One region of the Methylocystis rosea genome, then DNA from elsewhere that is predicted to be linked to it. Evidence: predicted binding sites of a transcription regulator. Region 1 holds the regulator's gene; the other holds the start of a gene.
What was found. Region 1 encodes PhoB, which activates phosphate uptake and scavenging genes when phosphate is short. Its sites were predicted from a motif close to TGTCATNNANCTGTCAT; they were not measured.

Region 1 (4,363 bases):
GCTCCGAGCTTTTCAATAGGCGCGGCGAGCCGGGCGCATGCCGCGCCAAGGCGCGAGGCCGCGGCCGCGACGTCGCTTTCGTCAATGATGAGCGGCGGCAGAAGGCGCACGACGTTGTCGCCGGCGAGCACCGTCAACAGGCCTTCGGCGCGGGCGGCGGCGGCGAAATCGCCATTCGGTATCCGCATCTTGAGGCCGAACATCAGCCCTTCGCCGCGGATTTCTTCGATGAGCGACGGAAAGCGGTCCTCGAGCTCCGCCAGCCGCTGGCGCAACAGCGCGCCAAGCCGCGCGACGCGCGCCATGAAGCCTTCTTCGAGCACGACGTCGAGAACGGCGCCGCCCACCGCCGTCGCCAGCGGATTGCCGCCGAAGGTGGAGCCATGCGCGCCCAGCGTCATGCCTTTGGCGGCCTCGCGCGTCGCGAGGCACGCGCCGAGCGGAAATCCGCCGCCCAGTCCCTTGGCGAGCGCGACGATGTCGGGCGTGACGCCGGCATGTTCGCAGGCGAGGAACTTGCCGGTGCGGCCGACGCCACACTGGACTTCGTCCAGCGCCAGCAGCAGCCCGCGCGCGTCGCAAAGCTCCCGTAGCCGCGCCAGAAACGACGGCGAAAAGACGCGCAGCCCGCCCTCTCCCTGAATCGGTTCGAGCAGGACGCCCGCCGTTTCTTGCGTGATCGCCGCCTCGACGGCGTCAAAATCGCCGAAAGGAACCTGATCGAAGCCCTCGACGGGCGGCCCGAACCCATCAAGATATTTCGCGTTGCCGCCCGCGGCGATCGTCGCGAGCGTGCGGCCATGAAAGGCGCCTTCGAACGTGATCAGCCGATAGCGCTCGGGCTGTCCGTTCACCGCGTGGAATTTGCGCGCCGTCTTGATCGCGCACTCGACCGCTTCCGCGCCGGAATTGGTGAAAAAGACCAGATCGGCGAATGTGGCGTCGCAAAGCCGCTCCGCGAGCCGCTCGGCCTGCGGGATGCGAAAAAGATTGGAGACATGCCACGGCTCTTCCGCCGCGCGCTTCAAAGTCTCGACGAGATGCGGGTGATTGTGGCCGAGCGACAGTACGGCGACGCCCGCGCTGAAGTCGAGATAGCGGTCGCCGTTTTCCGCAGTCAGCCACGCGCCTTCGCCATGTTTGAATGCGAGATCGGCGCGCGGATAGGTCGGATAAAGCGCTGACGTCAAAAGCCCTGCTCCATGCTCCCGTCGCTGGCTCCGGCCAGAGGAGGCTAAAAAAACAAAGCGCCGCCCGTTTAGGGCGGCAGTTCAGGACGGGATTTTATGCGCGCCGCCCGACGCGGTCAAATCCATGGCGCGGTTCGATATTGGCGTCAAAGCCAGCTGGCGCGGCCGCGCTAGGGTGAGTCCTGCGGGCAACAGTCTCGCCGAAAGCCTGTTGAGAACGCCAGCGCGCGCTTGCCAGCGCGACTCGCGCATGATTCAAAGTAAACAGAAAGTTTCTAGTCAGCGCCCGCGTAGTTCGTTTGGGCGTGTTCTCTCGAGTGTTGATGCGCATCACATCGCCGCAGGGCTTCAGACCTGCGCAGCGGTCGGAAGACATCCGATCCGCGCTCGACCCGAAAGAATGGAGAGCCTAATGTCATGGACCGACGAACGCGTCGAACTGCTCCGCAAGCTTTGGAGCGATGGTCTCAGCGCCAGCCAAGTGGCGGCGGAACTTGGACCGGGCATCACCCGCAACGCTGTGATCGGAAAGATCCATCGTCTGGGACTCGCCGAACGCGCCAAGACGGCGAGCGCGCAGCGGCCGCGCGTCGCCAAGGCCCCTCGCCCGACGCACCCGCGCATGAACGGCGTCTCGTCGCACGGCAATCTTGCGCTCGCTTTCGCGCCGCATGCGCTGGCGGCGCCGCGGCGTGCGCCTGAAGAAGAGGTCGTGATCCCGATATCGGAGCGCGTCACGCTCATGGAGCTCCGCGAATCCATGTGCCGCTGGCCGATGGGCGACCCCACGTCGGCGGAGTTCCGCTTCTGCGGCGGCAAGTCGACGATCGGCGGCGGCCCCTACTGCGCCTATCACGCGCGCGTCGCCTATCAGCCTGCGCAAGATCGCCGCCGCGCGCGCGATCAGTTCAGGGCGCAGCGTTACGCGTGAACCGCATCGGACACGTCACTCGTGTCCGAACGTTTCATCGAAAGAATAGCCCGCGCCGCGCACCGTGCGGATCGGATCCTTCTCGCGGCCGCGGATCAGCGCCTTGCGGAGCCGTCCGACATGGACGTCGACCGTACGCTCGTCGATCTCCGCCGACATGCCCCAAACACTGTCGAGCAGCTGCGCCCGCGTGAACACGCGTCCGGGCTTCTCCATAAAATATTCGAGCAGCCGGAATTCGGTCGGACCGAGGTGGATTTCGCGGCCGGATCGCCGCACGCGACGGGTGTCGCGGTCGAGGTCGATATCGCCGAGCGTGAGCCGTGAAGCGACGCGCTCGGGCCGCGCCCGGCGCAGCAGCGCGCGCACCCGCGCCATCAGCTCCGGAGTCGAAAACGGTTTGACGACATAATCATCGGCGCCGACCGAAAGGCCGCGCACGCGCTCGCCTTCCTCGCCGCGCGCGGTCAGCATGATCACCGGCATGTCTCGCGCGCTGTCCCGCGCCCGCAGGCGTCGGCAGATTTCAAGTCCGGAAACGCCCGGCAGCATCCAGTCGAGAATGACGAGATCGGGCGGCGACTCGGCGAGCCGCAGTTCGGCTTCATCGCCATTGTCGACATGTTCGACCTGATAGCCTTCCGCTTCAAGGTTATACACGAGCAGCGTCGCGAGCGACGTCTCGTCCTCGACGACGAGGATTCGCGGCGCCCGATCGCTTTTCCCAATCCGCTGTAGGACGGCGGACGTCACGTCGCTCATTGCGCCGCCTCGTCCTTCAGGCCGAAGTCGGGAACGCGCGTCTTCGGCCGCTCCGTGGGCATCGCCTCGCCGGTGACCAGATAAACGACCGTCTCCGAGATGTTGGTCGTGTGATCGCCGATCCGCTCCAGATTCTTCGAGCAGAACAGGAGATGCGTACAGAAGGAGATGTTGCGCGGGTCCTCCATCATGAAGGTGAGGAGATCGCGGAACACCGAATCCTCCAGCGCGTCGAGATCGGAATCGTTCTGCCAGACCGCGCGCGCCCGCTCGGTGTCGCGCAAGGCGTAGGCGTCCAACGAGTCCTTAAGCTGCATCGCGGCGATTTCATGCATCGACTTCAGACCGACGATCGCGCGCGGCACGCGCGCCTCCGACACGATCTTGAGCGTTCTCTTGGCGATGTTCTTGGCCAGATCGCCGACGCGCTCGATGTCGCCGGAAATGCGGATCGCGGCGATGCATTCACGCAGATCGACCGCAAGCGGCTGCCGGCGCGCGATGGTGAGAATGGCGTTCTCCTCGATTTCGCGCTGCAACGCGTCGAGACGAGGATCGCTGGAGACGACGCGGTGGGCGAGGTCGACGTCGAAGGTCGACAAAGCGTCCATCGCCTCCGCCAGCATTTTCTCCGCGACGCCGCCCATTTCAGCGATGCGGCGTCCCAGGGCTTCAAGGTCCCGGTCGTAGGATTTAACAATATGATCGCTCATGAGCGCCGTCCTTGAATCGCTGGTTTAGCCAAAACGGCCGGTGATGTAGTCGAGCGTGCGCTTCGCTTGGGGCTTGTTGAACACGTCGTCCGTCTCGCCGAATTCGACGAGCTCGCCGAGATACATGAACGCCGTGTAATCAGAGACGCGCACCGCCTGCTGCATGTTGTGGGTGACGATCGCTATGGTGTAGCGGCTGGCCAATTCGTCTATCAGCTCCTCGACCTTCGCCGTCGAAATCGGATCGAGCGCCGAACACGGCTCGTCGAACAGAATGATCTCCGGCTGCACCGCGACGCTGCGCGCGATGCAGAGTCGCTGCTGCTGTCCGCCTGACAGGCCCAGACCGCTGGTGTGAAGCTTGTCCTTGACCTCGTCCCAAAGAGCGGCGCCGCGCAGCGCGCCTTCGACGCGCGCGTCCATGTCGGCGCGCGGCAGTTTCTCGTATAGCCGAATGCCGAACGCGATGTTCTCATAGATCGACATTGGAAAGGGCGTCGGCTTTTGGAACACCATGCCGATGCGCGAGCGCAAGGCGTTAATGTCGACCGCCGGATCGAGAATATTCTCGCCGTCGAGCAGCACCTCTCCCTCGGCGCGCTGGCCGGGATAGAGATCATACATGCGGTTCAAGACGCGCAGCAGCGTGGACTTGCCGCAGCCCGAGGGGCCGATGAAGGATGTCACCTTATTAGCGTATAAGGGCATGGTGACGGCTTTGAGCGAATGCGACTCGCCGTAAAAGAAGTCGAGATTCCGCATTGAAA
Region 2 (4,363 bases), 1.4 Mb from region 1:
GTTTTCATCGGGCGCGACGGGCGGGTGGTGGGCGTGGCCGCCGACACGGAGCCCATGTCGGAACGAATCATAACTTCTCCTCAGCCAGCTTATGCGGTGCTGGAGCTGAACGCCGGCGCCGCGCGGAAAATGTCGCTCGCGCCCGGAGACCAGGTGCGGCACCGCATATTCAAGCGATAGTCGCATTCCCTTGTGAGGGGCGGCCGTGCGTGGTAGCGAAATTCGAGCGAGGGCAGAGCCGCCGTAGGCGCGGCTTGGTCCGGCGGGGTATAGCGCAGCCTGGTAGCGCGGAAGTTTTGGGTACTTCAGGTCGCAGGTTCGAATCCTGCTGCCCCGACCAGCGCGAAGACCGCCGCGCGCCGCTCTCATGACGCGTCTACGAGCGCAGCCAACGACGAGGCCCTATGACCGCACGCATTTATCTTCCAGCGCCGAGCGCCACTCAATCCGGTCCGGGATCGGACATGTGGCGGCTTGACTTCGAGCCGGAGCTTCCGCGCAGCATCGAGCCGCTCATGGGCTGGACCAGCTCCGGCGACATGCGCCAGCAGGTCAGGCTCAATTTTTCCACCAAGGAGGAGGCGATCGCCTACGCCGAGCGCAGCGGCCTCGCCTACCGGGTCGAGGAGCCGAAGCCAAATCTGGCGGCCCGGCGCGGCGCATCCTATTCAGATAATTTCAAGACCAGCCGCATCGGTCTCTGGACCCACTGAGGCTGTCTCGACCCCGTAGCTCAGCCGGATAGAGCAACTGCCTTCTAAGCAGTAGGTCGCAGGTTCGAATCCTGCCGGGGTCGCCATATATGACTACCCTGTCGAGCGTTGCTGGCGCCGCGTTGGCCGAACTGATACGGTCCGCGGCGAAAGTTGCGCCGTCGACGGCTCCGTAGCTCAGCTGGATAGAGCAACTGCCTTCGAAGCAGTAGGTCGCAGGTTCGAATCCTGCCGGGGTCGCCAGTCGAAGTTTAGTAGACGGGGACGGCGAATGCGGCTCAACCGCCCGGGTGCGACAGGGATCGCCGGCGCTCTGGCTTTCGCCTTGGCGGTCATCTCACCCCTCGACGTTTTAGCTCAAGGCGAATTTTTCGATTTCCTGTTCGGACCCGATCAACCTCCGGCGTTCTCGCCCCACCGCTCCTGGCGGGTCATGCGTGCGCGCCCGCGGCAGCCGCGGCGCCCGCCGAAGACTTCGGTTCATTACGCCAAACCCGAACCAGCAAACACTGCTGAAACGGACTCAATGTCCGGCGACGGCTATTGCGTGCGCGCCTGCGACGGCTATTATTTCCCCCTAATCAAATTGTCGCGAATTTCCGACCAGCACTCCTGCGAACTCGCCTGTCCGTCAGCGCAGGTGCAGCTCTACGAGGGCGCAACCATCGAGCAGGCGCACAACGCCAAAGGGCAACGCTATTCGGCGCTTCCGGCGGCGTTCAGCTTTCGCGACAAGCTGACGGCGGGATGCGCGTGCAACGATCCGGCCGCCTCTCATGACTATTACCTTGGGCTGTCCCGCCGGGATCCGACATTGCAAACCGGCGATATCGTTGTCGGCGAGAAAGGCGCATTCATTTACAGCCGCTCAAGCTTGGTGAGCGTCAGCCATGCCTCGCGCCAGATCAGGGCGCGGCTACGAGGCGTGTTGTCGCGCAACGTCGCGCCGGACGAGGCGCGCGCCTCCCAGAACGGATCCGTCGCGCTGAATAAGACACAGCGCCCGCCAAAATAGTCGCGGCCGCGGCGTCTCGCGCTTTACACTCGAAGCCGCGCCGGCTATGTGCCGCGAGCTCGTTTGTGACGCTTTTGTGACAGATTCGCGGGAGGCGAGAGCGCCATGCTGTCTTGGTTTCAGGCGCTCATGCCGAGAGAGGAACGCTTCTTCGATCTTTTCGAGCGACATGCCGAGACGCTCGTCGCGGGATCCCACGCCTTGCGCGACTTGCTGAACGGGGGGGACCGCGTGCTCGTCTGCAGCCAAGAAATCCGCCGCCAGGAACATGAGGCCGACGCCATCGTCCGCGAGGCCCATCTGGCGGTTCGCCGCACGTTCATCACCCCGTTTGATCGCAGCGACATCCGTGACCTGGTCACCGCGATGGACGACGCGATCGACCAAATGCATCAGACGGCGAAGGCGACGCTGCTCTACGAGACGCGAGATTTCGAGCCTGGCATGCGTCGCATGGGCGACATTATCGTCCAATCGGCGGAGCTCACGCGCAGCGCCATACCTTTGTTGCGCTTGATGCGCCAGAATGCGGGCAGGCTCAACGCGTTCAGCGAGGAGATCACCCGCATTGAGGACGAGGCCGACGCCATCCACGATCAGGGCCTGAAGGAGCTGTTTCTGGCGCACCGCCACAAAGACCCGATGGCGTTCATCGTCGGCGCTGAAATCTACGGCCATCTTGAAAGAGTCGTCGACGGCTTCGAAGATGTCGCCGACCGCGTCGCCGGCATCGTCATCGAGCATACTTAGGGACGACGCTTGCAGAACTTTTCAATCTATCTGATTGGGCTCGTCGCGGTCGCTCTGATCTTCGATTTCCTGAACGGTCTGCACGACGCCGCCAATTCCATCGCGACGATCGTCTCAACCCGCGTTCTGCGTCCGCAGTTCGCAGTAGCGTGGGCCGCCTTCTTCAACTTCATCGCCTTCCTGTTTTTTGGGCTTCACGTGGCGCAAACTGTAGGCGCTGGCATCGTCTCGCCCGACATCGTGGATGATTTCGTGGTGTTCGGCGCGCTGATGGGGGCGATCGTCTGGAATCTGATCACATGGGGATTGGGCATTCCTTCCTCGAGTTCACATGCCCTTGTCGGCGGTCTCGTGGGCGCCGGCGTGGCCAAAGTCGGCGCTTCCGCGATCGTCTGGAATGGGCTGCTCAAGACCGGCGCAGCGATCGTATTGTCGCCGGCGCTCGGATTCGTCCTGGCGCTCGCGCTGATCCTGCTCGTGTCCTGGATCTTCGTGCGCCGGACGCCGGGCGGCGTCGATTCGCTGTTTCGCATCCTGCAATTCGCCTCCGCCTCGCTTTATTCGCTGGGCCATGGCGGCAATGACGCGCAAAAAACCATGGGCGTGATCGCGGTGCTCCTCTATTCGCACGGGGCGCTCGGCGGCGAATTCTACGTGCCATTTTGGGTTGTCATCGCCTGTCAGGCGGCCATGGGCCTTGGAACCTTGTTCGGCGGATGGCGGATCGTGCGCACGATGGGATCCAGGATCACCCGCCTGACGCCGGTGCAAGGGTTCTGCGCCGAGACGGGCGGCGCGATCACTCTGTTCCTCGCGACGGCGCTGGGCGTTCCTGTGTCGACAACGCATACGATCACCGGCGCGATCATTGGCGTGGGCGCGTCGAGGCGCGTGGCGGCGGTCCGCTGGAATGTCGCGAAGGACATTGTTGTCGCGTGGGTCATCACCATGCCGATGGCCGCCTTTTTCGCCGCGGCGTTCTACGTGCTCGCGAGGTTCGCGGCATGAAGACGCCCAAAGCGAAGAAGAAGCGCGTCGGCGCGGGTTCTGTCCTCCGCACGCAATACGCGGCTTTACCTTGGCGAATCAACAATGGCCGCCTGGAGATCATGCTGGTCACCTCCCGCGACACAAAGCGCTGGGTGATTCCGAAGGGCTGGCCGATGAAAGGCCGCAAACCGCATATCGTCGCGGCGATCGAAGCGGTGCAGGAGGCGGGCCTCGTCGGCAAGACGGACAAAGTGAAGCTCGGCGATTTCCGCTATGAAAAACGCCTCGACAGCGGCGCGGCCGTCGACTGCTGCGTCGAGGTGTTTTCTCTGCGCGTGCAAAGGCAGCGCAAGAATTGGCGCGAGAAGAAGCAGCGCGCCACCCGATGGTTCGAGTGCGTCGTCGCCGCCGGACTCGTCGAGGAGCCAGAACTGCGCGACCTGATGCTGGCGTTCTGCGACGCGTCGACTCCGCCAAAAGTCTAGCGCGCTCTAGCGCGTCTTGACCGGCGGAGGATCGGCGCGCATCCAGCCTTTCGGGAGCTTCATGCGGGCGGCCTTGCAAAACACCGTAGGTTCGGAAACTTTGACGGCCTTGTCTTTTCTGCCCGAGTGGCTCTTGGCTGCTGCTGCGGGAGCATCCTTGTCGCCTTTGTCATAGACCGTCTTGTCCTTGCAGACGTCGGGGCATTTGCCGATGACGTCCGACTTGTTCTGGCCGCATGACTTGCAGGCGCATGTGGAGTTCGGAAAGTCTTGACCACTGTCCGCTCGCGCCGGCGCGACGCCCGCAATCAAAAAACCGCAGACGGCCACATAGGCAGCAACCCGGGAAACGGCCACCATATTGCTTCTCCTGTTCAAGACATCTTTTCAAGATAGGAATGCGAAAACCT

Region 2: the regulator PhoB is predicted to act here: its motif matches at 1,794-1,810, upstream of EHO51_RS07020 (DUF47 domain-containing protein).

The regions. Positions count from the first base shown of each region.
Region 1 is NZ_CP034086.1:2,856,726-2,861,088, forward strand. Features, by position in the region: gene EHO51_RS13795 (aspartate aminotransferase family protein) at 1-1,190, opposite strand, end outside; gene EHO51_RS13800 (GcrA family cell cycle regulator) at 1,603-2,121, shown strand; gene phoB (phosphate regulon transcriptional regulator PhoB) at 2,137-2,883, opposite strand; gene phoU (phosphate signaling complex protein PhoU) at 2,880-3,596, opposite strand; gene pstB (phosphate ABC transporter ATP-binding protein PstB) at 3,621-4,363, opposite strand, start outside.
Region 2 is NZ_CP034086.1:1,446,549-1,450,911, reverse strand. Features, by position in the region: gene EHO51_RS07050 (DUF192 domain-containing protein) at 1-180, shown strand, start outside; tRNA gene EHO51_RS07045 (tRNA-Pro) at 264-340, shown strand; gene EHO51_RS07040 (ETC complex I subunit) at 405-713, shown strand; tRNA gene EHO51_RS07035 (tRNA-Arg) at 723-799, shown strand; tRNA gene EHO51_RS07030 (tRNA-Arg) at 880-956, shown strand; gene EHO51_RS07025 (DUF2865 domain-containing protein) at 1,240-1,728, shown strand; gene EHO51_RS07020 (DUF47 domain-containing protein) at 1,834-2,478, shown strand; gene EHO51_RS07015 (inorganic phosphate transporter) at 2,488-3,486, shown strand; gene EHO51_RS07010 (NUDIX hydrolase) at 3,483-3,953, shown strand; gene EHO51_RS07005 (hypothetical protein) at 3,960-4,313, opposite strand.